3 regions of the Cupriavidus sp. NPDC089707 genome follow, and region 2 is predicted to be linked to each of the others. Evidence: predicted binding sites of a transcription regulator. Region 2 holds the regulator's gene; each other region holds the start of a gene.
What was found. The regulator FNR, encoded in region 2, switches genes on or off when oxygen is low (the NO sensors DNR and NnrR bind a similar motif). The targets are predictions, from matches to a motif close to TTGATNNNNATCAA.
Positions count from the first base shown of each region.

Region 1 (9,882 bases), on a different contig from region 2:
GCGGGAGAGGGGAGCGTTTGCCAGGGGCGTTGGTACTAAGCACCACAGAGCTCCACCATGCCGGCGGTTTGCTCCCCTCTCCCGCTTGCGGGAGAGGGGCCGGGGGAGAGGGCAGGCCTGTGGCAAGCACGATGCCGTGTCACGCCGTGGATACTCCGGCCCTCTCCCCCACCCCTCTCCCGCGCGCGGGAGAGGGGTGCCTATGCTGGCGATGGTAGTGAAGCGCAGCGCTGTCAGATCGCGCCCACCGGCTGCTCGTGCACGACCTTCGGCCGCATATCCAGCACGCGCCGTGCCTTGCCAACCGTCGTGCGCTCGATCCCCTCGGCCGCCACCACCTGCACCCGCGTGGTCACGCCGACATAGGTCTTGATCTGGTCCTTCAGGTCACGCTCCAGCGCCGCCCGGTCATCCGCCGACAGCGATGCGGACCGCTCCGGCCGCGCCTCGACCCGCACCTCCAGCTTGTCGAGGTGCCCGTCGCGAGTCACCACCAGCTGGTACTGCGGCGCCAGCGCCGGCGCCTTCAGGATCAGTTCCTCGATCTGCGACGGGAACACGTTGACGCCACGGATGATCAGCATGTCATCCGAGCGCCCGGTGATCTTGCCGATGCGGCGCATCGAACGCGAAGTCGGCGGCAGCAGACGCGTCAGGTCGCGCGTGCGGTAGCGGATCACCGGCAGCGCTTCCTTGGTCAGCGAGGTGAACACCAGCTCGCCCTCGGAGCCATCGGGCAACACTTCGCCAGTCACCGGGTCGATGATCTCGGCATAGAAATGGTCTTCCCAGATCACCGGGCCGTCCTTGCTCTCGATGCATTCGCAAGCCACGCCCGGCCCCATCACCTCTGACAGCCCGTAGATGTCCACCGCGTCGATGCCCGCACGCGCCTCGATCTCCGCGCGCATCGCGTCGGTCCAGGGCTCGGCGCCGAAGATGCCGATTTTCAGCGAGCTTTCCGACGGGTCCATCCCCTGGCGCTCCATCTCCTCGATCAGGTTCAGCATGTATGACGGCGTCACCATGATGATATTGGGCTGGAACTCGCGGATCAGCTGTACCTGCTTTTCGGTCTGGCCGCCCGACATCGGGATCACCGTGCAGCCCGCCTTCTCCGCGCCGTAGTGCGCGCCCAGCCCGCCGGTGAACAGCCCGTAGCCATAGCTGACATGGACCAGGTCGCCGGCGCGCCCGCCCGCGGCGCGGATCGATCGCGCCACCACGCTTGCCCAGGTATCGATGTCCTTCGCCGTATAGCCGACCACGGTCGGCTTGCCCGTGGTGCCGCTCGACGCATGCACGCGCGCCACCTGCTCGCGCGGCACCGCGAACATGCCGAACGGATAGTTGTCGCGCAGGTCCTGCTTGGTCAGGAACGGGAATTTCGACAGGTCGGACAGCGACTTCAGGTCGTCCGGATGCCCCCCCGCCGCCTGGAACGCCTTGCGGTAATGCGGCACGTTGTCATAGGCATGGCGCACGCTCCATTTGAGCCGTTGCAACTGCAGCGCCTGCAGTTCGTCGCGGCTGGCGCGCTCGATCGGCTCCAGCTCATTGGGTTGGGGGTTGCGTTGCACCATTGTCTACTCCATCTCGTTATGATGGCGCCGCGTGCGAGGGGGGCTGGCGCCGGGGTACTGCAAGCCTTGCGATCAGATATGCGAACGGCTCTGGACGACGCGGAAGCGGTTGGCAACGAACGCGGCGTCCGACAGCGAGGCATTCGCGGCCGGGTTGGCGCCCGTGGCATGGAAATCGCTGAACGCCGCCGACTGGTTGACGAAGACGCCGCCGGTCAGGTTGAGCGACAGCGCCACCCCGGCGTCTTCCGCGGCATCGCGGATGCTTTCGGTCACGCCGGCATCGGTGGTGTAGGCCGACAGCGTCAGCGCACCGTGCGTCTTCGCGCCGCGGTGCGCCAGTTCAATGCTGTGCGCGGTGCTGTCGGTCGCCACGACGAAGGAGATCGGGCCGAACAGTTCCTGCATGAGCTTCGCTTCGTCGCTGGCATCGACCTTCAGCACCAGCGGCGTGCGGATGCGCGCGCCAGGAAACTCGGGATGCGCCAGCGCGCGGCTGTCGGCAACGATCTCTCCCAGCGCGCGCGACGCTTCGATCCGTTCCACCACGCCGTCGTTCTGGATCGCACCGATCAGTTCCACCGCCTTGGCGGGATCGCCGGTCAGCTTGCTGACGGCTTCGCCGACCGCCGCGGCCACCTGGTCGAAGCTGACGTGCCCTTCCGGCGTATCGATGCCGTCCTTCGGCACGTAGATGTTCTGCGGCGCGGTACACATCTGGCCCGAGTACAGCGACAGCGAGAAGGCGATATTGCGCACCATGCCCTTGAAGTCGGCGGTTGAGTCGATCACGATCTGGTTGACGCCGGCCTTCTCCGTGTACACCTGCGCCTGGTGCGCGTTGCGCTCCAGCCAGTCGCCGTTGGCAGTGCTACCGGTGAAGTCGATCAGGCGCACTTCCGGGCGCAGTGCCAGCTTCGACGCCATGCGCTCGCTTGGGTCGTTGGCCACCAGCGTGACGATATTCGGATCGAAGCCGGCTTCTTCCAGCACTTCACGCGCCACCTCGACGGTGATCGCCAGCGGCAGGATCGCGCCCGGGTGCGGCTTGACCACCACCGCATTGCCGGTCGCCAGGCTGGCGAACAGGCCGGGATATCCGTTCCAGGTCGGGAAGGTGCAGCAGCCGATCACCAGGCCCACGCCGCGCGGAACCACGCTGTAGCGCTTTTCCATGCGCAGCGGTTCATTCTTGCCTTGCGGCTTCTCCCACGTGGCATTCTTGGGGATGCGACGCAGTTCGTCCCAGGCGTAGGCCACGGCTTCCAGGCCGCGGTCCTGCGCGTGCGGGCCGCCAGCCTGGAAGGCCATCATGAAGGCCTGGCCGGTGGTGTGCATGACGGCGTGGGCGATCTCGAAGCTGCGGCGGTTCAGGCGCTGCAGGATTTCCAGCGACACGCCGACCCACGCTTCCGGGCCTGCCTTGCGCCAGGCGGGCATGCCCTTGGCAACGCCGGCAAAGAGCCGGTCGAGGTCAGGCCTGGGATAGGTGACGCCAAGTTCCGGGCCGTACGGCGAGACTTCCTTGCCAGCCTGGCCAATGGTGCCCGGCTGCGACAGCGCAAACGGATGGTTCAGGCGCGCCTCAAAAGCAGCCTTGCCGTCGGTGTTGGCGGATTCGCCATAGACCTTCGGGCTCGGCATTTCCGCGAACGGACTCCAATAGCCGCGCGTGGCGATGGCTTGGGTGGCTTGTTCCAGCAGCGCCTGATGGCGTTCGAAAAACGGATGGGACACGGCTTGCTCCGGGGGCGAGAGTGAATCTGGGTAGTTTGGGTGGCAGGAAGCTTCAGGTGCTTCAGGTGCTTCAGGTTTCCTGGTCGAAATCGATCACCAGCTTGTCGCTGACGGCGTAGCTCTGGCAGCTCAGGATGAAGCCGCGCGCGATTTCGTAGTCTTCCAGCGCGAAGTTGACGTCCATGTCGACCTCGCCTTCGATGCGCTTGCAGCGGCAGGTCGAGCAGACGCCGCCCTTGCATGAGTACGGCAGTTCAATGCCCTGCGCCAGCGCGGCGTCGAGCACGGTTTCCTTGTTCTTTTCCAGCGTGAAGGACCGAGTGCGGCCGTCCTGGATCACGGTCACTTCGCACTGCTGCTGGCCGATCTGCTTGTGCGCATGCGCGGCGGGCCGCGCCGATGGGATGCTGGTGGCGAACAGCTCGCGCTTGATGCGGGTTTTGTCGACGCCGTGGTCGAGCAGCGCCTGCGAGACCTCTTCCATCATCGAGTGCGGGCCGCAGATAAAGGCGACGTCGATGTCCTGCGGCCTGACCCAGTGCTTCAGCAGCGCGTTGACCTTCTCGCCGTCGATGCGGCCATTGAACAGGTCGATGTCGAGCTGCTCGCGGCTGAGTACAAACACCAGGTTGAAGCGCTGCAGGTAGGTGTCCTTCAGGTCTTCCAGTTCTTCCTTGAACAACACCGACGACGACGCACGGTTGCCGTAGAACAGCGTGAAGCGGCTATCCGGCTCCGCCTGCAACGTGGTCTTGATGATCGACAGCATCGGCGTGATGCCGCTGCCGGCGGCGAACGCGACGTAGTGCTTCGCGTGCGTGGCGGACAGCGGCACGTGGAAATGGCCGGATGGCGGCATCACTTCCAGCTTCATGCCCGGCCGCAGTTGCTCGTTGGCCCAGTTGGAGAACAGCCCGCCGTCGACGCGCTTGATCGCCACGCGCAGCTGCGCGTCCTGCACCGCCGAGCAGATCGAATACGAGCGGCGCACGTCCTCGCCATCGATGCCGGTGCGCAGCGTCAGGTGCTGGCCCTGCACGTAGCGGTAGGCGTCGGCCAGTTCGTCGGGCACTGCGAAAGTCACGGCGACCGCATCGCGGGTTTCACGCGTGACCGAGGCTACCGTCAGTTCATGGAATTTGCTCATCTCCCCACCTTCTCTTTCTCAGTGAGCCTTGAAGTAGTCGAACGGCTCCTTGCAGTCGCCGCAGCGGTACAGCGCCTTGCACGCGGTCGAGCCGAACTGGCTGACCAGCCGCGTATGACGCGAGCCGCAGTGTGGGCAGGCCACCACCAGCGCCGCCGGTCCCCTGCCTGCCTTGCGGCTGATGCCGCTGATGTCGATCACCTGCTGCGCCGGCGGCGCGATGCCGTAGCCAGTGAGGCTGGCCTTGCCGCTCGGGGTCATCCAGTCCGTGGTCCATGCGGGCGCCAGCTGGGTCTGCACGCGCACCTTGGCCACGCCCCGCGCGGCGAGCGCGCTTTCAATACCCTCGCGGATCACGGTCATGGCCGGGCAGCCGGAATAGGTCGGCGTGATCGTGACGACGCAGGCGTCACCATCCCATGCAACGTCGCGCACGATGCCAAGATCCACCACGGAAATCACGGGGATTTCCGGGTCCGGCACCGTGTCGAGCCAGGTCCAGACTTGCTCCACTGCGGGACGGTCCAACGCTTGCGCGGTCAAGATGCTCACCACTGCGCGCCGGGATAGGCGCGCTGCAGGAACTGCATCTCGGCCAACAGGCAGCCGAGGTGTTCGGTATGACGGCCGTGGCGGCCGCCGCTCTGCGCCCACTGGTTCGCAGGCACGCGCAACGTGGCTTCTTCCAGCACCTCGCCGACATGGCGCTGCCAGGGCTCGGCGAGCGTCGCGGGATCGGGGATCACGCCTTCGCGTGCCAGCGCGGCCTCGGCCGCATCGGCTTCAAACAGTTCGCCGGTGAACATCCACAGGTCGTCGAACGCATCCTGCATGCGGCGGTGGCTTTCCTCGCTGCCATCGCCCAGGCGCACCACTAGGTCGGCGCTGCGGCGCACGTGGTAGGTCACTTCCTTTAGCGACTTGGCGGCGATTTCAGCAATGCGCGCATCGGTGGAGCGCTGCAGCGCTTCGAGCTGGAAGTAGTGCCACGTATCGAACAGGAACTGGCGCGCCAGCGTATCGGCATAGCTGCCGTTGGGCTGTTCCACCAGCAGCAGGTTGCGGAACTGGTGCGCGTCGCGCAGGAAGGCGAGCTGGTCGGCGGTGCGGCCGGCGCCCTCCACTTCCGCGGCATAGCCCAGCCACAGGCGGGTCTGGCCGACCAGGTCGAGCGCGACGTTGGTCAGCGCGATGTCCTCTTCCAGCGCAGGGCCGCGGCCACACCATTCCGACAGGCGCTGGCCGAGCACCAGCGTGGAATCGCCCAGGCGCAGCAAGGCCTCGTGAAGATGAGCGAGCTTGTGGTTGTCCATGATCCGCGCCGCCTCAGATGTGCTTGACGGCTTCCGGCATCGGGAAGAACGTCGGGTGGCGGTAGACCTTGCTGTTGGCGGGCTCGAACAGCGGACCCTTGTCGCCAGGGCTGCTGGCCATCACGTCGCAGGCCCTGACCACCCACACGCTGACGCCCTCATTACGGCGCGTGTAGACATCGCGAGCGTTGTTGATCGCCATTTCGCCGTCCGGCGCGTGCAGGCTGCCCACGTGCTTGTGGGCCAGGCCGTGCTGGCTGCGGATAAAGATCTCCCAAAGCGGCCACTCTTTCATGGCAACCTCCTGTGTAAAGCGATTCGATGTGGGGGCGGCGCGCCGCGCCGCGGGGATCAGGCGGCGGCTTGCTGCGCCTGCGGGTCTTGCTTTTGGGCGTGGGCGACCAGTGCGTCGCGGAACCACGCGCCGTCATCCCAGGCCTTCACGCGAGTGCGCAGGCGGTCGCGGTTGCACGGGCCGTTGCCCTGAATCACGTTGTAGAACTCGGACCAGTCGATCTCGCCGAAGTCATAGTGGCCGCGTTCCTCGTTCCACTTCAGTTCGGGATCGGGAATGGTCAGGCCCAGGTACTCGGCCTGCGGCACGGTCTGGTCGACCATCTTCTGACGCAGCTCGTCGTTGGAGAACAGCTTGATGCGCCATTGCATCGACTGCGCGCTGTTGGGCGAATCGCCGTCGGATGGGCCGAACATCATCAGCGCGGGCCACCACCAGCGGTTGAGCGCGTCCTGCGCCATCTGCTTCTGCCCGGGCGTGCCGTTGCACAGCTTCAGCAGGATGTCGTAGCCCTGGCGCTGGTGGAACGACTCTTCCTTGCACACGCGCACCATGGCGCGCGCATACGGACCGTACGAGCAGCGGCACAGCGGCACCTGGTTGATGATGGCCGAGCCGTCGACCAGCCAGCCGATCATGCCGATATCGGCCCAGGACAGCGTGGGGTAGTTGAAGATGCTGGAATACTTGGCCTTGCCCGAATGCAGGTCGCCCAGCATCTGGTCGCGCGATACGCCCAGCGTTTCGGCGGCGCTGTACAGGTACAGGCCGTGGCCGGCTTCATCCTGGATCTTGGCCAGCAATACCGCCTTGCGCTCCAGCGTGGGCGCGCGGGTGACCCAGTTGCCTTCCGGCAACTGCCCGACGATTTCCGAGTGCGCGTGCTGCGAGATCTGGCGGACCAGGGTCTTGCGGTAAGCCTCGGGCATCCAGTCCTTGGCCTCGATCTTGATGCCGTCATCCACGCGGGACTGGAACGCGCGCTCCTGCGGGTCCATCTCTTCCATCGCGCGGAGCCTTGTTGCTCCTGTCTCCACCAGCTGTGCGTACATGCCTGCTCCGCTTTTGTTAGGGCTTGATCTGCATCAAGCTCGTCAGTTGCAATGGATGGTAGTGATACAATTTGATTCAAGCAATCAACGTTTGTGTATCACTTTGAGGACCGCGATGGCGACTTCCCGCGACGCAGAACTGCCCTCTGCGCGCATTACCCGGCTGGCGCGCGGGCTCAAGCTGGGCGCCAACTCCCTGCTGGTGACGCTGTACGGCGACGTGGTGGCGCCGCGGCCACAGGCGGTGTGGCTGGGGAGCCTGATCCGCCTCGCGGCACCGTTCGGCATCAATGACCGGCTGGTTCGCACGGCCACGTTCCGGCTGACTGCCGACGATTGGCTGAGCACCACCAGGATCGGACGGCGCAGCTACTACGGGCTGTCTGAAGCCGGCCTGCAACGCGTGCTGCATGCAGGCAAGCGCATCTATGCGGGCGAAGCGCAGGAATGGGATGGCCGCTGGACCCTCGTGATGGTGCGCGGTGACGTACGCGCCACGGTGCGGCAGAAGCTGAAGCGGGAATTGCTGTGGGAGGGCTTCGGCGCGATCGCGCCGGGGGTGATGGCGCATCCCAATGCGGACCTTGGGTCGCTGCGCGAGATCATCGGCGCAGCGCGTGCGCAGGAGTACGTGGCGGTGATGGAGGCAAGCAGCCTGGAAGCGTTCTCGATCCGGCCGTTGCAGGCACTGATGCACCAAACCTTCAAGCTGGGCGATGTGGCGGACGCGTGGCAGGCGCTGCTGCGGCGCTTTTCACCGCTGGCGGAAGAAGCGGCGAAACTACCGCCGGCCGATGCCTATTTCGTCCGGACACTGCTGGTACATGAATACCGGCGCGTGCTGCTGCGCGATCCCAACCTGCCGGAAGCGCTACTGCCGCAGGACTGGCCCGGGCGCACGGCGCGGAAGATGTGCAGCGCGATGTATGGTGCGCTGTTGGCGGCGAGCGAGGATTACCTGCAGCGCACGGTGGAGGTGGCGGAGGGGAAATTGGTGGATGCGGGGAAGGTGTTGCGCAGGCGGTTTGCGCATGGCTGAGCGTTTCGCCTCGCGCCTGTTTGCTCCCCTCTCCCGCTAGCGGGAGAGGGGCCGGGGGAGAGGGCCGGCGTACGTCAAGCACGATGCCGCGCCACTTCGTGGAGATTCCGGCCCTCTCCCCCACCCCTCTCCCGCGCGCGGGCGAGGGGAGCCTGTGCCAGCGGCGATGGCACTGATTGCAGCATCGCGTTTAATACGTCTCCAAATGCAGCCGCCCGTCTCGCTTCAACCCTTCCGCCAGCGTCTCCCAATTCAGTCCCGCCTGCTGCGCCACGTCCCGCAACGCCAGCACCACGCCCTCCTCCATGCTCTTCAGCCCGCAGACATAGAAGTACGTATCCGGTGAAGCCAGCAGCGCCGCCAGGTCCGCCGCGCGCTCGCGCATCAGGTCCTGCACGTACCGCTTGGGCTGCCCCGGCGTGCGCGAAAACGCCAGGTTGATGTCGATGAAATCCTTCGGCAGGTTCTGCAGCGGCCCGAAGTACGGCAGCTCTTCCTTGCTGCGCGCGCCGAAGAACAGCATCAGCTTGCCGCCATCGAACTTGCCGGCCTTGCGCAGCCGCCGGCGCCATTCCGTCATTGCCCGCATCGGTGCGCTGCCGGTGCCCGTGCAGATCATCACGATATTCGAGCGCGGGTGGTTGGGCATCAGGAAGCTGGCGCCAAACGGTCCGATGACTTCCACCTTGTCGCCAACCTTCAGGTCGCACATGTAGTTCGAGCCAACGCCACGCACGGGATTGCCGTCGTGGTCCTGCAGCACGCGCTTGATCGTCAGCGACAGGTTGTTGTAGCCCGGCCGCTCGCCGTTGCGCGCGCTGGCGATGGAGTACTGGCGCGCGTGGTGCGGGCGGCCGCTGGTGTCGGTGCCCGGCGGCACGATGCCGATCGACTGGCCTTCGAGCACCGGGAATGGCGTCGTGCCGAAGTCCAGCACGATGTGGTGCGTGTCGTATTCACGTCCGACATCGGTCACGCGCACATTGCCGGTCACCGTGGCGGTGATGGTCTTGTGCGCGGACTTGGCGCCATAGACGTTGGTGTAGGCATGCGCGGCGGACCAGGGCGGCACGGTGGCGCCGTAGCGCGCGCTGTTGAAGGTCTCTTCGCCGGTGCCGGCGAGCGGTGACGTGGCTGGAATCTCCGGCGCGGCGGTCTGCGTCCCGGCGCCGGGCGCCAGGTCGGCCAGCTGCGCGGGCGAGAGTTCTTCTGGCAGCGTGTCCCAGGTCAGTTGCTCTTCAACGCTGTAGGCGCGCAGTTTCGGCATGTCGCGCCAGTTGTCGATCGAGCCGGTCGGACACGGGGAAATGCAGGCCATGCACAGGTTGCACTTGTCGGCATCGACCACGTAGTTGCGTGAGTCGTGCGTGATCGCGCCAACCGGGCAGGTGGCTTCGCAGGTGTTGCAGCGGATGCAGATCTCGGGATCGATCAGGTGCTGCTTGATGACTTGAATTTCTGCCATGTCCATGGCGGTCTCCAGAATCAGAGTGCTTCGCGGGCACTGCGCTTGAGCTTGCCGAGGCCCGTCGCGGACGCTCCCCTCTCCCGCGCAGTGGGAGAGGGGTGGGGGAGAGGGCCGGAGCTTCAATGAAGTGCAACTCGCCGGTATGCCGGCCACCGCCTGCCCTCTCCCCCGGCCCCTCTCCCGCAAGCGGGAGAGGGGAGCAAACCGGCAGCGTTCGACAGGCAGACGATCAGTTAAACCGCACGTAC
Region 1 covers NZ_JBIVHB010000009.1:207,779-217,660, reverse strand. Annotated here, with positions in the region: gene paaK (phenylacetate--CoA ligase PaaK) at 234-1,583, opposite strand; gene paaN (phenylacetic acid degradation protein PaaN) at 1,656-3,320, opposite strand; gene paaE (1,2-phenylacetyl-CoA epoxidase subunit PaaE) at 3,391-4,467, opposite strand; gene paaD (1,2-phenylacetyl-CoA epoxidase subunit PaaD) at 4,486-5,019, opposite strand; gene paaC (1,2-phenylacetyl-CoA epoxidase subunit PaaC) at 5,016-5,780, opposite strand; gene paaB (1,2-phenylacetyl-CoA epoxidase subunit PaaB) at 5,794-6,075, opposite strand; gene paaA (1,2-phenylacetyl-CoA epoxidase subunit PaaA) at 6,132-7,127, opposite strand; gene paaX (phenylacetic acid degradation operon negative regulatory protein PaaX) at 7,243-8,166, shown strand; gene boxA (benzoyl-CoA 2,3-epoxidase subunit BoxA) at 8,357-9,637, opposite strand; gene boxB (benzoyl-CoA 2,3-epoxidase subunit BoxB) at 9,864-9,882, opposite strand, start outside.
Region 1: paaA (1,2-phenylacetyl-CoA epoxidase subunit PaaA) is a predicted target of FNR. The motif match lies at 7,151-7,164, and genes of this name have one in related genera.

Region 2 (9,882 bases):
CTGCATACCAATGCGGTGATCTTTGCCTTCGGTGGCAGCGCGCTTTTCGCGACTTCGTACTACGTGGTCCAGCGCACCTGCCAGGCCCGCCTTTTCTGCGGCCCGCTCGCGGCGTTCACGTTCTGGGGCTGGCAACTGGTCATCGTTGCCGCCGCCATCACGCTACCGCTGGGCATCACCTCCTCGAAGGAATACGCCGAGCTGGAATGGCCGATCGACTTGCTGATCACCGCGGTCTGGGTGGCCTACGCGATCGTGTTCTTCGGCACCATCGTCAAGCGCAAGACGCGGCATATCTACGTCGCCAACTGGTTCTTCGGCGCCTACATCCTGACCATCGCGTTGCTGCACATCGTCAACAACATCGAGATGCCGGTGTCGCTGTGGAAGTCCTACTCGGCCTATGCCGGCGTGCAGGACGCGATGATCCAGTGGTGGTATGGCCATAACGCGGTGGGCTTCTTCCTGACCACCAGCTTCCTGGGGATGATGTACTACTTCATACCCAAGCAGGCTGAGCGCCCGATCTTTTCCTACCGCCTGTCCATCGTCCACTTCTGGGCGTTGAACTTCACTTACATGTGGGCCGGCCCGCATCACCTGCAGTACACGGCGCTGCCGGACTGGGCGCAGTCGCTGGGCATGGTGTTCTCGCTGATCCTGCTCGCGCCTTCGTGGGGCGGCATGATCAACGGCGTCATGACGCTGTCGGGGGCATGGCACAAGCTGCGCACCGACCCGATCCTGAAGTTCCTGGTGGTGGCGCTGTCGTTCTACGGCATGTCCACGTTCGAAGGCTCGATGATGTCGATCAAGACCGTCAACGCGCTGTCGCACTACACGGACTGGACCATCGGCCACGTACATTCCGGCGCGCTGGGCTGGGTCGCAATGATCTCGATCGGTTCGCTGTACTACCTGATCCCGCGGCTGTTCGGCGAGAAACAGATGTACAGCGTGCGCCTGATCGAATGGCATTTCTGGATCGCAACCATCGGCGTGGTGCTGTATATCGCCTCGATGTGGATCGCCGGCGTGATGGAAGGCCTGATGTGGCGCGCCACGCAACCTGATGGCACGCTGACCTATGCCTTCGTCGAAGCGGTCAAGGCCAAGTACCCGTTCTACCTGATCCGTTTGCTGGGTGGCATCTGCTTCCTGTCCGGCATGCTGCTGATGGCCTACAACATTGCCAAGACCATCGTCGGCAAGCGTGCCGTGGATGCACCGATCCCGGCCAGCATCCCCGCCTCCGCACACTGATCATTCCAGGATAGAAAGATGTCGGAAAAACAAAGATTCTTTTCCCACGAAACGCTGGAGAAGAACATCGGCTGGCTGATCATCTGCACGATCCTCGTGGTCAGCATCGCGGGTCTGGTGCAGATTGTGCCGCTGTTCTTCCAGCACTCCACGACCAAGCCGGATCCGGGTATCACGCCGTATTCGCCGCTGCGGCTGATGGGCCGGGATGTCTATATCCGCGAGGGCTGCGTCGGTTGCCACTCGCAGCAGGTGCGTACGCTGCAGGCCGAGACCGAGCGTTACGGCCACTTCTCGACCGCGGGCGAGTCAGTCTACGACCACCCGTTCCTGTGGGGCTCGAAGCGTACCGGTCCTGACCTGGCACGCGTCGGCGGCCGCTACTCGGATGACTGGCAGCGCATCCACCTGCGTAATCCGCGCGACGTGGTGCCCGAGTCGGTGATGCCTTCCTATCCGTGGTTGGAGAAAGCTGCGCTGCCGACCAACGAAATCCAGGCCCGCATGCGGGCGCTGGTGAAGCTGGGCGTGCCGTACACCGAGGCCGACATCGCCAAGGCGCCGGACGAGCTCAAGGGCAAGACTGAGGAAGACGCGCTTGTGGCTTACCTGCAGGGACTGGGCACCAACCGCCGCAATGTCCGCGTGGATACCGCTGCAGCGACTATGCCGGCCGCGCCCGCGGCGGAAGCGGCTGCACCGGCGAAGGAGTAGGCCATGGCCATGATCACCGCCATTGCGACCGTCGTGTCGATGGTCGTCTTCCTTGGCATCTGCTGGTGGGCCTGGTCCGCCGGCAGGAAGGCCGCCAACCGGGAATCCGCCATGCTGCCGTTCGCGCTGCCTGACGAAACCACGACAACATCGAGCCGGAACACCTAGCCATGAGCGATTTCTTTTCCGATTTCTGGAGTTACTACATTGCCGCGATCGCGCTCGTCGGCATCGTCTGGTGCGTATGGCTGCTGTTCTCGCAACGCAAGATTACCAAGACCGCCAGCGCGAGCGACGACACCGGCCACGTCTGGGACGGCGACCTGCGCGAACTGAACAATCCGCTGCCGCGCTGGTGGATGTGGATGTTCCTGCTGGCCTGCATCTTCGGCCTGGTCTACCTGGTGTTGTATCCGGGCCTGGGCAAGTACGAAGGCGTGCTGAAGTTCTCGACGCAGGGTGAACTGGCGGCGCATCGTGCCGCGCAGGAGCAGATGCAGAACGAGATCTATGCCAAGTACCTGAAGATGGATGTCAAGCAGGTGGCGGGGGATCCGCAGGCGCGCGAAATTGGCCAGCGGCTGTTCCTGAACTACTGCGCGCAATGCCATGGTTCGGACGCGCGCGGCAGCCGCGGCTTCCCCAACCTGACCGACGGCGACTGGCTGTATGGCGGCGAACCCGAAACCATCCAGCAGACCATCGCCAAGGGCCGCAATGGCGTGATGCCGCCGTTCGCATCCACCATCGACGGCAAGCTGGCTGGCGACGTGGCGCAGTATGTCCGCTCGCTGTCGGGGCTGTCTTCGGACCCTATCCGCGCCTCACGTGGCGAGAGCACCTTCAAGTCGACCTGCGCGGCTTGCCACGGCGCCGGCGGCAAGGGCAACCAGGCATTGGGCGCGCCGAACCTCTCCGACAACGTGTGGCTGTACGGCAGTTCGGAAGGCAGCATCGTCGACGCCATTCTGAAGGGGCATAACAACCATATGCCGGCACATGAAGAGATCCTGACGCCAGAGCGGATCCGTATGCTGACGGCCTATGTCTGGGGTCTGTCCAATACCGGCGGGGGCGCCGGCCAATGACAGGCGACTCATCTGAGCGGGCGCGGGCCGCCCGCAGGAGAAACCATCCATGAACGCACCCGGGACCGAAGAAGTGGCCCGGGCGGCCGACCGTCAGCGGTCGGCCGCTGCGCCTGCAGAGACCTCGGATGAAACACTGTATGAGGTCCGCCGCAAGATCTATCCGCGTTCGGTCACGGGCGCTTTCTCCAGCTGGCGCGTCTGGCTGGTTCTCTTCACCCAGCTGATCTACTACGGCACGCCCTGGCTCCAGTGGAACGGACGCCAGGCCGTGCTGTTTGACCTTGGCGAGCGCAAGTTCTACATCTTCGGGCTGGTACTGTGGCCGCAGGATGTCATCTACCTCGCCGTGCTGCTGGTCATCTCGGCGCTGGCGCTGTTCCTGTTTACTGCGATTGCCGGACGGCTGTTCTGCGGTTATGCCTGCCCGCAAACGGTCTACACCGAAATCTTCATGTGGATCGAGCGGCGGATCGAAGGCGACCGGATCGCGCGCATCCGCCTGGACGGCGATCCCTGGAGCCTGCGCAAGCTGCGCATCAAGGCCACGAAGCATTTCCTGTGGGTGCTGATCGCGCTGTGGACAGGCTTCACCTTTATCGGCTACTTCGCGCCGATCCGTGAACTGGGCGGCGAGCTGGCGAGCCTGTCGCTGGGCCCGTGGCAGACGTTCTGGATGCTGTTCTATGCATTTGCCACCTGGGGCAACGCGGGCTTCATGCGCGAGCAGGTGTGCAAATACATGTGCCCGTATGCGCGTTTCCAGAGCGTGATGGTCGACCGCGACACCTACGTCGTGACCTACGACATCGGCCGGGGCGAGCCGCGCGGCAGCCGTTCGCGCAAGACCGACCATCACCAGGCGGGCCTGGGCGACTGCGTCAACTGCAGCATCTGCGTGCAGGTGTGCCCAACCGGCATCGATATCCGCGATGGCCTGCAGTATGAATGCATCGGCTGCGGCGCGTGCATCGACGCTTGCAACCAGGTCATGGACAAGATGTCCTATCCGCGCGGCCTGATCCGGTACACCTCGGAAAATGCAATGCGCAAGGCGCTGTCGGCGACGGCGTCGCGCAAGCGCTTGCTGCGCCCGCGTGTCATCATCTATTCCGTGATCTGGGTCGCGCTGCTTGCTGGCTTCGTGGCTTCAATCGCGCTGCGCACTCCGCTGAAGGTGGACATCATCCGCGACCGTGGCGCGCTGGGTCGAGAGGTCGAAGGCCGCTGGATCGAGAACGTCTATCGCCTGCAGTTGATCAACACGACAGAAGGGCCGATGCACATCAGCGTGCGAGCCGACAGCGACGAACTGAAGAACCTGACGGTCGAGTACGACAAGCAAGCCGAGTCGCTGGCACCAACGTCGAACCGGCTGTTGCCGATCCGCATACGCTTGCCGATCGAGGACGCGGCGCAGGGCACGCACAAGATCAGCGTGACGGTGACCAGCGAGGCAACGGAGCGGGGCAGCGCCGAGATCCGGCAAAGCACCAGTTTTATCGTGCCGCGCGACCTGTGACGCCAGGCGCTCGGTGCAGAACTCAAGGGGGCATGATGAATCAGCAAGGCAATCCGTGGTGGAAAGAGCCGTGGCCGTGGCTGTTGATGAGCGGCCCGCTGGTCGCGATGGTGGCGTGCGGTGTCACTATCTGGCTTGCGTCGTCGCACCCTGACTTGCCGGTGCAGGGTGCAACGCGCCATGGACTGGTGGTCGAGAAGGCCGGGGTAGCGCAGCCTCAGCCCAGTGCAGCGAGGCAGCCATGAGGTTGCGCTGGCTGATGTGGGTCTTGTGGCCGGGGTTCCTGATGGCGGGCTTTGCCACCGCGACAGTGTTCTCGGTCGTGGATCCCGGTGACCTGAAGTTCTTTGGGCATCCGATCGAGGCGTCGCGCGAATCGATCTATACGATGAGCTTCCTGCTGGCGTGGATCTTCTGCGCACTGTCCAGCGGGTTGACGCTGTACACGATGCCGACGCGGCTCAGTGATACCGACGAGTTGGAGTGAATTGCGATGCCTGCGCCGCCCCGCGCGGCGCAGGCGCAACGCGGCGGGGCGGGGGGAAGGTTCAGCAGCTACGGCTGTAGAGTTGCTTGATGCCGGCGAGATCCACCAGCTTGACGTGGCGCTGGCGAATCTGGATCAGGCCGGCTTCAGCGAAACGCGAGAACAGGCGACTGACGGTTTCCAGTTTCAGGCCAAGGTAGCTGCCGATTTCCTCGCGGCTCATGCGCATCACGAATTCGGTCGACGAGTAGCCGCGCGCCGACAGGCGTTCAGACAGGTTGATCAGGAACGCGGCCAAACGTTCTTCGGCGCGCATCGAGCCGAGTGTCACCAGCATGAGCTGGTCGTGCGTGATTTCCTTGCCCATCAGCCGCAGGAACTGATGCTGCAGCGAAGGCAGGTCTGCAGACAGCGTCTGCAGGTCGCCAAGGCGGACTACGCAGACTTCGGTATCTTCCAGCGCGGTCGCATCCGAGGCATGCTGCATCTCACCGAGGCCGTCGAGGCCGACGATTTCGCCAGGCAGGTGGAAACCGGTAATCTGTGAACGGCCGTCTTCGGTCGTGACATGCGTCTTCAGTGTGCCGAAGCGAATGGCATAAACCGCGGTGAGGGGGTCGCCCATGCGATACAAGGTCTCACCCTTATGGACCCGGATGCGTTCCTGCACCAGCGTGTCCATCTTGGTGAGGTCCTGCTGGGACATGCCAACCGGAAGGCACAGTTGCCCCATCGCGCATGTGGAGCAACGGGGCGACATTTCGGTGATTGGAATGGAGGTGAGCAATTGGAACCTGCAAGAGTGGATGCGAGGGCGCGACCACGACATTTTACCGTGCGATGTGATGAGGCAGGGAGTCAGATTTGCCATTTGGTGTGCTAATTAGCGTCTTTATGCTGGCATTGCTTGGCGGCGTGCACTGCGCAGCAATGTGTGGCGGCATTGCGCTGGCAGTCGAACAGCCACGTGGCGGCATCGTGGCCATGACTTTCGTGCGCAGCCGTGCCGCCTGGGCCGGCGAGTTGCTGGCAATGCACCTGGGCAGGATTTCGACTTATATGCTGCTTGGCGCGCTGCTTGGCGCGATCGGCGCCGGCGCATGGAAGCAGGATTACCTGCCGGTGCAGCGCTGGCTGTTCAGCGCCGGCAGTGCCATGCTGCTGTGGTCGGGCTGGCGCCTGCTGCGCGGCAATGCCTTCACCGTGGCGTGGCTGGAGCGGCTGGCGGTGCGGGTGGGCAGCGGCGTGGCGCGGCAGCTTGGGCGGCTGGGCGGCGGCATGCCCACGTTCGTGCGTGCGCATGGAGGGCTTGCCAGGCGCTACGGCGTTGGCCTGGCCTGGGGGCTGGTGCCATGTGGCATGGTCTACGGGGCGCTGACGCTGGCGCTGCTCGCCGGCAATGCCGGTTCCGGTGCGCTGGTGATGGGCGTGTTCGGGGTCGGCACGCTGCCCAACCTGCTGGTGCTGTCAGGGCTGTCCGGTTACCTGCGCAACCTGTCGCGGCGGCGCGCGGTTCGCGTTGGCGCGGGCGTGGCGGTCATGGCGTTCGGGGCTCTCGGCCTGGCGCGCGCGGCGTTGCTGCCACATTCGCTGGCCGAGCAGGGTTTCTGTCTGGTCTTTTGAGGCGCATGGGTCGCGCGGCGCGACCGATGATGGTTGCGGGCGAGGGCGGGAATGCCATACAATCGCCAGCATTGCGGTATCGCGCGGTGTTTTGTAAGCAGCGGCGAGCCGTGCCAGCGACCTTCCTACCAGAAGGTGCGCCCACGGCGGCGGGAAGTGTTGGTAGTTCGATGCCCGCCCGTCCCTGCGGTCCATCCGGTTCAAAAGATCTGGTTCAAAAGCCCGGCTGGCACTGCGGTGTTGGAGATGCCGGCCTTGCTCCCGATACCCGTTTTTCTTGCGTCCGAGGCGTTCAGTTCGCCAACAGTGGCGTCCGTTGTGCGGACGCGCCACGCAAGAGGTTCGCTGACCGACCCATGGCGGCATGCGAACGATCTCCTGCCGGAGTGACCCGGCAACTCGATGCAAAGAAAGGGAAGTGCACGGCTTGGATGCAGCAGGCATTCGGGTGAGCTGCGCAATGAGATGGCGATGGCATTGGCGTCGCTGTATCCAAAATCTCCGGTGCCCCGGATCCGTCCGGGAGCAGGTGCAAAGACAGGCTGCACACCATCAACATGAATACCCAAGAGGCGAAGATCGTCCTCGAGACGGCGCTGATCTGCGCGCAGGAGCCTTTGCGCGTCAATGATCTGCGACGGTTGTTCGCCGACGACGTCGGCGCGGATACCGTCCGCGTGCTGCTGGAGGAATTGCGCCAGGACTGGCGCCCGCGCGGCGTGGAGCTGGTGTCGCTGGCAAGCGGCTGGCGCTTCCAGAGCCGCCCCGAGATGCGCGAATACCTCGATCGCCTGAATCCGGAAAAGCCGCCGAAATACTCGCGCGCCGTGATGGAGACGCTGGCGATCATCGCTTATCGCCAGCCGGTGACGCGCGGCGATATCGAGGAAATCCGCGGCGTAACGGTCAGCACGGAAGTCATCAAGAAGCTGGAAGACCGCAGCTGGATCGAGGTGATCGGCCACCGCGACGTGCCGGGCCGGCCAGCCCTGTATGCCACCACCAAGGCCTTCCTGGACGATCTCGGGCTGCGCACGCTGGACGAGTTGCCGCCGCTCGAGGATGCCCAGGCGCAAGCGCAGGCAACGCTGCTGGACCAGCAGGCCATCGATTTCGAGGCGCTGGCGGCAAGCAAGCCCGGTAGTGCCGATGAGGAGGCGTTTGCCGAGCCTGCACAAGCCGAGGCATCCGACCCCGGCGAGGCCGTCGCAGCCACGGACGCTGGCCAGGCGTCCACAGACGGCGAAATTGCCAACGGATTCGACCTGCAGCCGCGCCAGCATGGGGCGGAGGCACTGGGCGGAAAAGTCGAACCAACCGAACCTGCCAATCCTGCCGATTCCGATCCGGACGGGGCGCGGGGTGACCTGCCGGAAGACGGCGCCTTGCCGCACCCGAGCGAGCACGACGAGCGCGTGCCGAACTGAACAACATGCAACATCCGATAGTGAATACCTTGTCTGATTCCGTTGAGCAAGACGCCCGCCACGCGGGCGCACCCGCCGACTCCGGCGCCGCAGAACCCGGATCGGGCAGCGAAGCCGCGCCCCGCCGCAAGGGGCTGCGCCGCGGGCTGAGGAACCTGGTGGCGTCGCGCCGCCAGGCCGCGCAGGATCGCGATACCGACCGTGCCGAAGGCGCCGAGGCCGGTACGCCTGGCGACGCCGCGGAAGCGGCGGCGGTCGGCGGGCGCGGTGCCCAGCGTGGCCGCGGCAAGCGCAAGCCCGCTCAGGGCGAGGGCGGCCAGGCGACGCAGGCTCCGGTCGACAAGGCGCACAAGGCTGAAAGGGTCGAGAAAACCGAAAAAGCCGAGAAGGCGGACAAGGGTGAGCAGGCGGGCCGCAAGCGCAAGCCGAACCCGCGCGGCGGCAAGCCCGCCACGCCGGCCGAGGGGCTGGGCGCTGCCGGCCGGCAGCCGCAGGGCCGCCGCAAGGAGGGAGCCAAGCCGCAGGGTCAGCGCAAGGGCCAGGGCGGTGTCGACAAGGCCACGTCCGGCAGCGAGGACCTGTTCCGCTTCGTGATTTCCGAGCAGTACGACAAGGAAGACACGGTGATTCCGCGCACCAAGGCCAAGCCGGTGCGTGAGCTGTCGGCCGAGGACGACGCCCCGAAGCTGCACAAGGTGCTGGCTGAGGGCGGCCTGGGCTCGCGTCGCGAAATGGAAGAGCTGATCCTGCAGGGCCGGGTCTCGGTCAACGGCCTGCCGGCGCATATCGGCCAGCGCATCCTGCCGACCGACCAGGTGCGCGTCAACGGCAAGCTGATCCACCGCAAGGTGTCGACCAAGCCGCCGCGCGTGCTGCTGTACCACAAGCCGGCCGGCGAAATCGTCAGCCAGTCGGACCCCGAAGGCCGTCCGACCGTGTTCGACAGCCTGCCGCGCATCAAGACCGGCAAGTGGGTCGCCGTTGGCCGGCTGGACTTCAACACTGAAGGCCTGCTGATCTTCACCACCTCGGGCGATATCGCCAACCGCTTCATGCATCCGCGCTACGGCGTCGAGCGCGAATACGCGGTGCGCACGCTGGGCGAACTGGCCGAAGCCGACCGCCAGCGCCTGCTGCACGGCATCAAGCTGGACGACGGCGAGGCCAACTTCCTGCGCATCGCGGATGGCGGCGGCGAGGGCGTCAACCAGTGGTACCACGTGGCGCTGACCGAAGGCCGCAACCGCGAAGTGCGGCGCATGTTCGAGGCGGTCGGCCTGACCGTGTCGAGGCTGATCCGCACGCGCTATGGCCAGTTCCTGCTGCCCCGCGGCCTCAAGCGAGGCCGCTGGCAGGAGGTCGAGCCCAATGACGTCAAGGCGCTGATGACCGCGGTCGGCCTGAAGGTGCCGGGAAAGGGCGAGCAATCTGGCAAGGGCGCGACCAAGGTCGGCGGGCGCAAGCAGCGCACCGAAGCGGCGATTGCGGGCATGCCGATGCACACGGGCATGGATGGTCTGCCGCGCTATGAACAGGGCGGAGCACGGGGTGGCAGCCGCGGTGGCCAGCCGGATCCGATGAAGACGTCGATGGGCTACATCAGCCACGGCCCCACGCTGCTGACCTCGCACGCCGCCAACCTTGGCGGTGGTCGCGGCACCGGCGCGCGCCAGGCGCGTGGTGGCGGCGGCGGCGGCGGACTGGGCGGGCAAGGCAAGCCGCAGCGTCGTGGCGGCGGTGAGCCGAATGGCAATGTCA
Region 2 covers NZ_JBIVHB010000003.1:274,855-284,736, reverse strand. Annotated here, with positions in the region: gene ccoN (cytochrome-c oxidase, cbb3-type subunit I) at 1-1,263, shown strand, start outside; gene ccoO (cytochrome-c oxidase, cbb3-type subunit II) at 1,282-1,977, shown strand; gene ACIP1U_RS07640 (cbb3-type cytochrome oxidase subunit 3) at 1,981-2,145, shown strand; gene ccoP (cytochrome-c oxidase, cbb3-type subunit III) at 2,148-3,065, shown strand; gene ccoG (cytochrome c oxidase accessory protein CcoG) at 3,115-4,587, shown strand; gene ACIP1U_RS07625 (hypothetical protein) at 4,623-4,832, shown strand; gene ACIP1U_RS07620 (hypothetical protein) at 4,829-5,074, shown strand; gene fnr (fumarate/nitrate reduction transcriptional regulator Fnr) at 5,136-5,861, opposite strand; gene ACIP1U_RS07610 (sulfite exporter TauE/SafE family protein) at 5,939-6,697, shown strand; gene scpB (SMC-Scp complex subunit ScpB) at 7,255-8,124, shown strand; gene rluB (23S rRNA pseudouridine(2605) synthase RluB) at 8,130-9,882, shown strand, end outside.

Region 3 (9,882 bases), on a different contig from region 2:
TTCCCCCACTTTGCCAGGTCAGACTTGATCAACGCCGCGTATTCCTGTGACGTGCCGCCCTTGACCTCGATCCCTGCCGCTTCCAGCTTGGCGCGCACCTCGGGCAATTTCAGCGCGGCATTGATCTCGGCATTCAGCCTGGCAATGATCTCTTTCGGCGTTCCCGCGGGGGCCAGGAAGCCGCCATTGGTATTGGCGTCATAGCCCTTGAGGCCTTGCTCTTCAGCAGTCGGCACATTGGGCAACGCCTTGGAGCGGTTGTGGGTGGAGACTGCGACGGCGCGGACGTTGCCCGATCTGACCTGCTCCTGGATGGCGCTGATGGTGTCGATGTAGAGCGAGGTCCGTCCGGCGATCAGGTCGGGATGGGCGGCGGACGACCCCTTGTAGGGCACCAGCAGTACGGGTGCCCCGCTTACCATACGGAACATTTCGGCGGCCATTTCCTGCGCGCTGCCACGGCCGGAGGTGGCAACCTTGGCCTCGCCGGGATTGGCCTTCATCCAGGTGACGAGCTCAGGCACCGTCTTGACCGGGAGTTTCGGGTAGACCGCAAACACCAGCGGGATTTCATGGGTGTAGACGATGGGCTCGAAGCTCTTTTGCGGATCCCATCCCAGGTTTTTGAAGAGGAATTTGTTGATGTTGTGGCTGCCGCCCACGATGCCGATTGTGTATCCGTCGGGCTTGGCGTTGGCCAGCACCGCAGTGCCCAGGTTATTGGACGCGCCCGGACGGTTCTCGACGATGAACGGTTGGCCAAGCTTGACTGAAAGCTTTTCGCCGACGACCCGGGCGATCAGGTCGATGCCACCCCCCGCTGGCGCGGGGACGATGATGGTGACAGGTCGTGCCGGGTAATTCTGTGCCGATGCCAGGCCGGGCGCGATGAGCAGCGCGGCGGGCACGACCAATGTCTTGATCAGGGTAGTGAACTGCATCGTTGTCTCCGTTTGTTTCTGGTTAACTCGTGTCAACTCTGGTGACGCACCCCTTCGCCATGAGGGCTGGGGTGCGGGTCCCTGGGGCGCAGGCCCATTCAGCCGCGCCCGACGAATGGCATGGCACTGGCCATGACGGTCATGGTCAGCACGTTGGCCTCCAGTGGCAGCGAGGCCATATGACGCACGGCATTGGCGACGTGGCTGGCGTCCATCATGGGCTCGGGTGCGGTCGTTCCGTTGGCCTGCAAGACGCCGCGCGTCATGCGCTCGGACAGGTCGGTCAAGGCGTTGCCGATGTCGATCTGGCTCGCAACGATGTTGAAGGCGCGCCCGTCCAGCGCCAGTGCCTTGGTGAGGCCAGTAACGGCGTGCTTGCTGGCGGTGTACGGCGCCGTGCAGGGACGCGGCGTATGCGCCGAGATGGAGCCGTTGTTGATGATGCGCCCGCCCTGCGGCGATTGACTGCGCATGAGTCCGAAGGCCGCCCGCGCACAGAGATAGACGCCGGTGACGTTGGTGTTGATGACGTTGAACCAGTTGTCCAGCGGCAGCTCGTCCATCGGCACGGCCGGTGCATTGACACCCGCGTTATTGAAAAGCAGGTCCAGTCGCCCGAACTCGCGTTCGATCGCGTCAAACAAGGCCTGCACGCGTTCAGGGTCAGTCACGTCGGCAGGCATGGCCACCGCGGTCTGCCCGCGCGCGGCAGCTTCGGCGGCCAGCGCTTGCAAGGGAGCGGGGCGACGGCCGGCCAGCACGACCGTCCAGCCGTCGTTGAGCAAGCTAATCGCGGTAAGGCGGCCAACACCGCTACCAGCACCCGTAACAAGGGCAATCTTTCGGGAAGCGTTCAAGGACGGTCTCCTGCAATGAGGTTGGAACGAAGATCAGGTATGAGGGGGCCTTGCGCCATCAGCGGGTGACAGTCACTGAGAATTCGCCAATGCCGGCCACGCTGGCGCTGACGACGTCACCGGGATGCAAAGGCCCCACGCCTGCTGGCGTGCCGGTAAAGATGAGATCGCCAGCCATCAGCATCACGGAGCGCGACAGCATGGCAACGAGTTCGTGAACCGGCCACAGCAGCCCGGACAGGTCGGCATGCTGCCGTTCGACGCCGTTGACCTTCAGCGCTATCGCCCCTTCCCGGAGATGCCCGCAGTTGGCCGCGGGCACGATCGGGCTACAGGGCGCCGAGTGGTCAAAGGCCTTGGCTGGTTCCCAGGGTCCGCCCACGCGTTTGGCCTGCTGCTGCAGGTCGCGGCGCGTCAGGTCGAGCCCGACGGCATAGCCCCAGATATGGCGGTCCTCGGCCTGCGCCGGCTCGATGTCGCGGCCGCCACGCCCGATGGCGACCACCAGTTCGACTTCGTGGCAAAAGTCTCCCGTTCCCGGCGGATAGGGCAGCCGGTCCTGGGCGGGCACCACGGCGGTGGCGGGCTTCATGAACCATGCGGGCATTTCCCGTGGCGCGGGTTCGTCAGGAGACCACCGGTAGTTGCGCCCGATGCAGAAGACCCTCGCGACGGGAAACCGCGCCGCGCGGCCGCAGACGGGCAGGGCGGGCGTGGCCACGGGTGGGAAAACGAAATCGGTCATGTTGGGTGTCCGTGACTGAACCCGCGCTCAGGTGGTCAGGCTCATGGCGGGACGGCTGCCGGCCAGCGCCTGGGCGACGCTGTCGAGCACCATCTGCGCCATGGCGGTACGGGTTTCCCAGGTGGCGCTGGCGCGGTGGGCCTGCAGCGTCGTGCGGTCGGACTGGCGTAGCGCCAGGGGAACGCGAGGCTCGTCCACGAATACGTCCAGCGCGGCGCCCGCGATGCGGCCCGCGGCGATGGCTTCGGCGAGATCGACCTCGTTGACCAGTCGGCCACGTGCCACGTTGACGAGAAAACCGCGGGGGCCGAGCGCATCCAGCACGGCGGCGTCGACGATGCCTTCGGCCTTGTCGGCAGCCGCGCACAGCACCAGCGCATCGCTGTCGTGCGCAAGCTGGCGCAGATCTGCCACAAACTCATGCGGCATGTCGTCCATGCGGTGCAGGTCGGTATAGCGGATGGGACAGCCAAAGGCGGTGGCCCGCGTCGCGACCGCGCGGCCGACTCGCCCCATGCCCACGATGCCGACGCGCATGCCGCTGAATCGCCGGGCAAGCGGGATGGCGCTGGGCTGGGGGTGCAGCTCCCATTGGCCGTCGCGCACAAAGCGGTCGCCGGCGCAGATGTTGCGGCAGGCTGCGATCAGCAAGCCGATGGCCAGGTCTGCCACGTCTTCGGTCAGCGCGCCCAGGGTGGCGGTGACGGGCAGGCCGCGTTCACGGCAGTAGGCCAGATCCACCGCATCCGTCCCGACGCCATTGACGGCGACCACTTTCAGGGCGGGCAACTGTTCCAGCATCGCCCGGGAGATCCCGGTGTGCCCACCGGTAATGACGGCCTCGATGGCGGCGCCATGCTCCCGCAGCCAGGCGTCCTGGTCCGCGATCTCGAAGAGTTTGTGAACCTGATAGCGGGTGGCGAGTTCGTCATTGGCCGCCGGGATCAGGATGGGATTGAGTTGCAGGATCTGTGGCTTCATGTCCGGATGCAGTCAGGTGGTTAAAGGTTGACTGCATGGTGGAATAAGTTGATTTGATAGGCAATCTTGATATATAAAATCAATATAAAATTGTCTCAACCACAAATTATCATGGGATCCTGGATATCGATGGGGGAGGCGTGCAAGCGCCTTGGCGTTCGGCCGCAGACGATCTATGCCTATGTCAGCCGCGGCAAGCTGGAAGTCACTTCAGACCCCACGGACACACGCCGCAGCCTGTACCGCGCCGAAGATGTGGCAAACCTGGCCAGGCGCAAGCAGGCCGGACGCAAGTTTGAGACGCTCGCAACCAATACGTTGTTTGGCGCGGAGCCCAGCATCCCCACTGCGCTCTCCACGTTTGTGCGGGAGCGGCTGTACTACCGCGGCCAGGACGCGGTGATGCTGGCTGGCTCGGCGAGCCTGGAAGACGTGGCGCGTTTGCTCTGGAATGCCGACCAGCCCGTCGACTTCTCATCGACCGCCCGCTGCGGCAAGCCGGGGCGTGTTGCGGCGTTCAGGGCCTTGGCCGAGTTGGCCGCCACGGGCCACTCCACCCATGGGCGCATGACCCGAGTCTTGCATTACGAATGCCAGAGCCTGGTGGGTCTGTTGGCCAACAGCTTTGGCGCGCATGCGGGACAACAGCCTTTGCACTTGCGTTTTGCGCAAGGGTGGAAGCAATCCCCGCACGTGGCGGATCTCCTGCGGACCGCAATGGTGCTTCTGGTCGACCACGAGCTGACAAGCTCGGCCTTTGCCGCGCGCATTGCCGCGTCCACTGGAGCATCCCTGCCGGCCTGCCTCCTGTCCGGCCTGACCACACTGTCCGGTCCGCTGCATGGCGACGCCTCGGGCCGCGTGAAGGCGCTATTCAATGAACTGGACCGACAGGGCGAGGATCAGGTGATCGCCCACCACCTGTCCGCTGGCTTACCGTTGGCTGGCTTCGGGCATCATCTCTATCCCGAAGGCGATCCGCGCGCGGCTGCGCTGCTGGCCCTGTTCGATCCGCCCGAAGTCATCGCCCGTTTTATCGAGAAGGCGACTCGCCTGACCGGCTTGCAACCCAATATCGATGTCGCCCTGGCGGCCTTGGTTACCCACTGCGGGCTGCCTGACGACGCAGCGTTTGGCATGTTCGCCACGGCACGGAGCATCGGACTGTTGGCGCATAGCCTGGAGCAACTAGGTGTTGGGCAAGTGATACGTCCGAGAGGGCGTTATGTCGGGAAAGCGCCCGAAAAAGCGGCCGAGGGCTGACTCGTGGCAGGGCCTCGCTACGCGCCACCGGCGCATGCGCGGCATGTTGTGCAGTACAACAACTCAACTTGCGCGTAGCACCTAGCCGTGTTCGATGCTGTCGGCAAGCGCGAGCAACAAGGCCGCGCCATCGCCGCGCCAGGCGCTGCCGTGCATGCAGGCCAGCGTTGTCGGCTGCAATGCAGCGAGGCGTTCCAGCATTGCGCGGGCGTTCTTGGTGTGCGAGAAGTAGTCCATCTTGCGACGAAACGCCTCGCTCGGATCGAGGATGTCACCCTCGGTCAGCGGCGGGGGATGCGAGCCGCCTTGGGTAAACAGGTCCCCACAGAGCAGCGTTGCCGACGTGGTCTCCATGAGGAACCCGCACTCCCATGCATGCGGTAGATGCGGTGTATCCAGCCAGCGCACGCTGTGCTGTCCGAGCGAGATCGTCTCGCCATCATCCAGCGCGCGCGGCGGCCGGTCGGCATAGTCACTAACCGAGACCATGGCCGCGATCTGGCCGCACAGTGGCTCCGCACGCGGCGCGGCCGCGAGAAACTCATTGAGCGCTCCGCACTCGTCAGCCTCGAAATGCGAGAAACCAACATAGCGCAATCGATCGACTGGCATGATCCGCTCGACTGCTTCCCTGACAACCGGAAACAACCTGCGCAGACCACTATGAAATAGCAGCGGCTCGTCGTCGTCGATCAGGTACTGGTTGAAAGAGAATCCGCCCCCGCCAGGGATCTCGAGCGGAGTGGAGATGCGATAGATGCGGTCGGCAATCTCGTCGATTCTTGTACCGTTCGGAAGGGATATGGTCGCCATGGCGCGCTCCTTCTTGGGCAACTGACGTGGTCCGAGCTCGGCCAACTCGTCGGTGTACGTTCGACGATTGTCTACCATCCAGGTGCAGCGTCAAGGGAAGGGTCAATGTACGTTTTCTCCAAACAGGGGATCCGGGCCATCCGGAACGGTGCCCGCGACTTCCGCCCAATCCGCTTCGGTCAGCCGTTGCGCGGCACGCGGCATGACCTGTTTTTCCTCAGTGGAAAGATGATTGCGATAGTAGGCAAGGTACATGGCGGCGGCGGCTTCGAGGCCCGTCCGCGACGTGATGACGTCGCTTTCTGCTTCACGAAGCCGGCTGAGCAGTTCCTCGCCCACCGCGGCAATGACGCGATGCTCTTGCAGAAGCCGACTGACCACAATCTGCATATCCGGGGATCGCTCAACAAGCAGGGCGTATGCAACATCCTCGCGAGGGTGGTGAACGCAATCGCCATAGTTGCGCATGTAATCGATGATCGTACCCATCAAGCCGTAGTCTGGCGGCTCTTCCCGGTAAAAGGCGTTGACCTGCTCTTCCAGCAGGTCAAGCAGGCCGGCGAAATTGATATGGTCGGAATGCCAGACGGCAAGCTGGTTGGCCATGGCGCCCTCGGGGGAAAACTGGTCACGGAAACCGTTGCGTCCAAATTCATCGGAACTGCAACATTTAAGTAACAATAGTCTTCCCTCACAGCGTGGGGCTGATCCAGGTCAAAAAGACGTCTGTTCTGGCCCGCGTGCTACCAGACGAGCACTGGAGCCGAGGATCGCCATCGCTTAGTTTCTTCTTTCGGCCGGTGCGCAAGCGCAAAGTGGCCGTATGTCGAAAGTCGCACAATTGCGGTTTCAAGTGCGAAGTGCAACACCCCGCAAGTTATTGAACAGGAAGCCGGTCCGAGGGATTAGCCAGGACCTGAGCGAGGACTTGCAATGGGTTGTGCCAGTTCAGGGTTTTGCGAGGCCGGGCGTTGAGACTGTCGGCGATGGCATCAAGGTCTTTTTGAGAGTGGACGGATAGGTCGGTGCCCTTGGGTAAGTACTGGCGCAGCAGACCGTTGGTGTTCTCGCAGGAGCCGCGCTGCCAGGGGCTGTGCGGGTCGCAGAAGTACACGCGCACGCCGGTGGCAGCGCTGAGTTCGGCGTGCCGAGCCATCTCGCGGCCCTGGTCGTAGGTCAGCGTCTGGCGCAGCGGCGCGACCAGGGATTGCAGCTTGGCGGTGAAGCCCGCCAAGGCCGAAGCAGCAGTAGCGTTTGGCATCTTGACCAGCAGTACGGCGCGGCTCATGCGCTCGACCAGCACGCCCACGGCCGATTGGTTGCCCGCGCCCTTGATGAGGTCGCCCTCCCAGTGCCCGGGCATGAGCCGGTCGTTGACCTCGGGCGGGCGCACATGGATGCTGACCATGTCGGGAATCTGGCCGCGCCGGTCAGTGCCACGCGAGCGCGGTAGGCGCTTGGCGCGGCCCTGGCGCAGGCAGGCGATAAGCTGGCGGCGCAGTTCACCTCGCGGATAGGCGTAAATGACGTTGTAGATGGTTTCGTGGGACACGTGGCGGTCGCCGTCGTCAGGGAAGGCGCGTTTGAGCGTAGCGGAGATTTCCTCTGGCGACCACTTCTGGTCGAGGAAGTGGCGCACCACGCCCCACAGCACACTGTCGGGAGCAAGCTTGGGGGCTGGACGACTGGCTTGGCGGCGTTGCGCACGGCAGGCTTGCGCGGTCATCGCGCCATAGCCGCCATGCGCGGCGGCGTTACGGCGAAGCTCACGCATCAAGGTCGAAGGCGCGCGGCCAAGCCTGCGGGCCATGGCCCGCAGACTGACGTTCTCGGCCTTCCAAATCTCGATGCGCATGCGTTCTTCGGGTTGTAGTTGTTGGTACTTCGTTCTTGTCATTCACTGCACCTTACCGGATGGCAAGGTGTTGCACTTCAGATTTGAGGCCGCCCTCGGCGGCATAGCGCAGTGGAAGCGCGCGGGTCTTATTCTCCCCCGAGGCCGGTGGTTCGATTCCACCTGCCGCAACCCCATTACTTGCTTCGCCGGCTTTTATGACCAGGGAAGAGGAGGGCAGCGAGCAATAGACCTCCGACGGTCAGAATAAGAATGTCCTGCATGCTTTTCGCCTCCCAAAGATGCAAATCGAGCGGGTCAATCTAGTCGCTCCCTCGTCGTGGTGCTATCGGTCTTTGTCCGACAAGCTTTCGTGGGAAGGCCCAAGACCCATGTTCACACTGCCACGAATGACTCTGTCCAAATGAAACAGATGTAATCGATTGTTAGCGCTGCGCCGCGCATCCACGTTTGGCACCAGACGCATCCCAGCGCTTTGGTACGATCCCGCTCTTTCCGCCAAACGTCCCGCCACCGTGAATCGCCGCCCTGTATTGTTGTTTCGAGCGTATTGCGCGCGGTGGCTCATCCGTATCCGACCGTTGGTCGTTGCCGGCGTCACGGCGGCAGGACGCGTCTTCAAGGGCGCGCTGGGACGCATGCGGCGGCCGACGCGGCGCGGCGTCATGCTGACCCTCGCCGCGGTGCCCCTGCTGTTCCTGCTGTACGTGCTAGCGCTCGTGCCGTTTACACCTGGTATCGACGATATTCGGAAGGCTCGCATCGACCGCCCGGCGATCATCGTGTCGGTGGACGGCAGAGTGCTCGACGAATTCAAACCGGTCAATCGCGAGTGGGTATCGCTCAGGCAGATCTCGCCGTACATGCTGGATGCATTGATCGCAACCGAGGACCACCGCTTCTACGAGCATCACGGCATTGACTGGCTGCGCATGGCGGCGGCTGCGCTGCATACGTTCTCCGGCGAACGGCAGGGCGGCTCGACGATCACGCAGCAACTCGCGCGCAACCTGTATCCCGACAAAGTCGGCCGCGCCCCGACCTTGGCACGCAAGATCAGGGAAGCGATCACGGCGCTCAAGATCGAAGCCGTGTACAGCAAGGACCAGATCCTTGAGACGTACCTGAACAATGTGCCGTTCCTGTACAACGCCTACGGCGTGGAAATGGCGGCGCGCACCTACTTCGGCAAATCGGCCCATCAGCTCGATATTCTCGAAAGCGCGACGCTGGTCGGCATGCTGAAGGCCAACAGCACTTACAACCCTGTTCTCAATCCGGCGCGCGCCATGCAGCGGCGGAACACGGTGCTAGGGCAGATGAACAAGCACGGGAAGCTCAGGCCCAATGCTTACATCTGGTTGAGCCGACAGCCCCTCAGGGTCAATTTCGAGGTGCAAGCCGCGCCGCGAAGCGCCGCGCCGCATTTTTCAGTGCAACTGCGCAAGTGGCTGATCGCATGGGCCGGGCGCAACGGCTACAACATCTACGCCGACGGGCTTGTCGTGCGCACGACCATAGATTTTCGCCTGCAGGCAATGGCGTTGCAGGCGGTGAACTGGCAGGCGAGCCAGCTGCAATGGATCGCGAACGGGGCATGGAACGAACGCCGGGGCTGTCAGCCAGGCAACGACCTGTTCCGGACATTTATGCGGCAAACGCCCGAATATCGCGCCGCACGCGATGCTGGCCAATCGGATCAGACGGCGCTCAGGAACCTCGGCCGGAACCTGACGTTCGTCCGTGACCTCTGCCGAAGCAAGACGCAGGTCCAGGCGGGTTTTATCGCGATCGATCCGCGCAACGGCGATATCAGGGCATGGGTCGGTAGTCGCGATTTCACAGACGCACCGTTCGATCACGTGCAGCAGGCCCGGCGTCAGCCGGGTTCGACGTTCAAGCCGTTCGTCTACGGGGCGGCGTTCGCAGACGGCGCTCGGCCGGGCGACACGATCGTAGACCGCAGCGTTGCCATTCCACTGAAAGGGCAGGCCATCTGGCGGCCCACCGACGCGGAGCCGTCTACCGGCCGGCGATGACGCTGCGCGACGCGCTGGTGTATTCGCGCAACCGCGTTACCGCTCAGCTCATGCAAAAGACACGCCCCGAAAAAGTCGCACGCCTTGCGCGCGCGATGGGCGTGCGCGAGAGTGCGCTTGAACCGGTGCCGTCGCTAGCGCTCGGCACGAGCCCGGTCACACTCAAGGAAATGGTCTCGGCTTACAGCACGATTGCAAACCGCGGCGCCTATGTCGAGCCGCGCATGGTCACCCGCATCGAGGATCACGAGGGCAAGGTCCTCGCCGAATTCGGGAGCGCATCGCCGAAACAGGCACTGCCCTCAGCTGCGGCGCAAACGCTCGTCGATGTGATGCGCGACGTCGTGGTCCGAGGCACCGGGGCGGACATCCGGACGCGCTTCGGAAT
Region 3 covers NZ_JBIVHB010000008.1:64,213-74,094, reverse strand. Annotated here, with positions in the region: gene ACIP1U_RS15075 (Bug family tripartite tricarboxylate transporter substrate binding protein) at 1-941, opposite strand, end outside; gene ACIP1U_RS15070 (SDR family oxidoreductase) at 1,040-1,798, opposite strand; gene ACIP1U_RS15065 (fumarylacetoacetate hydrolase family protein) at 1,857-2,543, opposite strand; gene ACIP1U_RS15060 (2-hydroxyacid dehydrogenase) at 2,571-3,524, opposite strand; gene ACIP1U_RS15055 (citrate/2-methylcitrate synthase) at 3,636-4,787, shown strand; gene ACIP1U_RS15050 (MBL fold metallo-hydrolase) at 4,869-5,600, opposite strand; gene ACIP1U_RS15045 (hemerythrin domain-containing protein) at 5,703-6,206, opposite strand; gene ACIP1U_RS15040 (IS30 family transposase) at 6,478-7,497, opposite strand; tRNA gene ACIP1U_RS15035 (tRNA-OTHER) at 7,552-7,626, shown strand; partial or broken gene ACIP1U_RS15030 (transglycosylase domain-containing protein) at 7,971-9,882, shown strand, end outside.
Region 3: ACIP1U_RS15045 (hemerythrin domain-containing protein) is a predicted target of FNR. The motif match lies at 6,305-6,318, and genes of this name have one in related genera.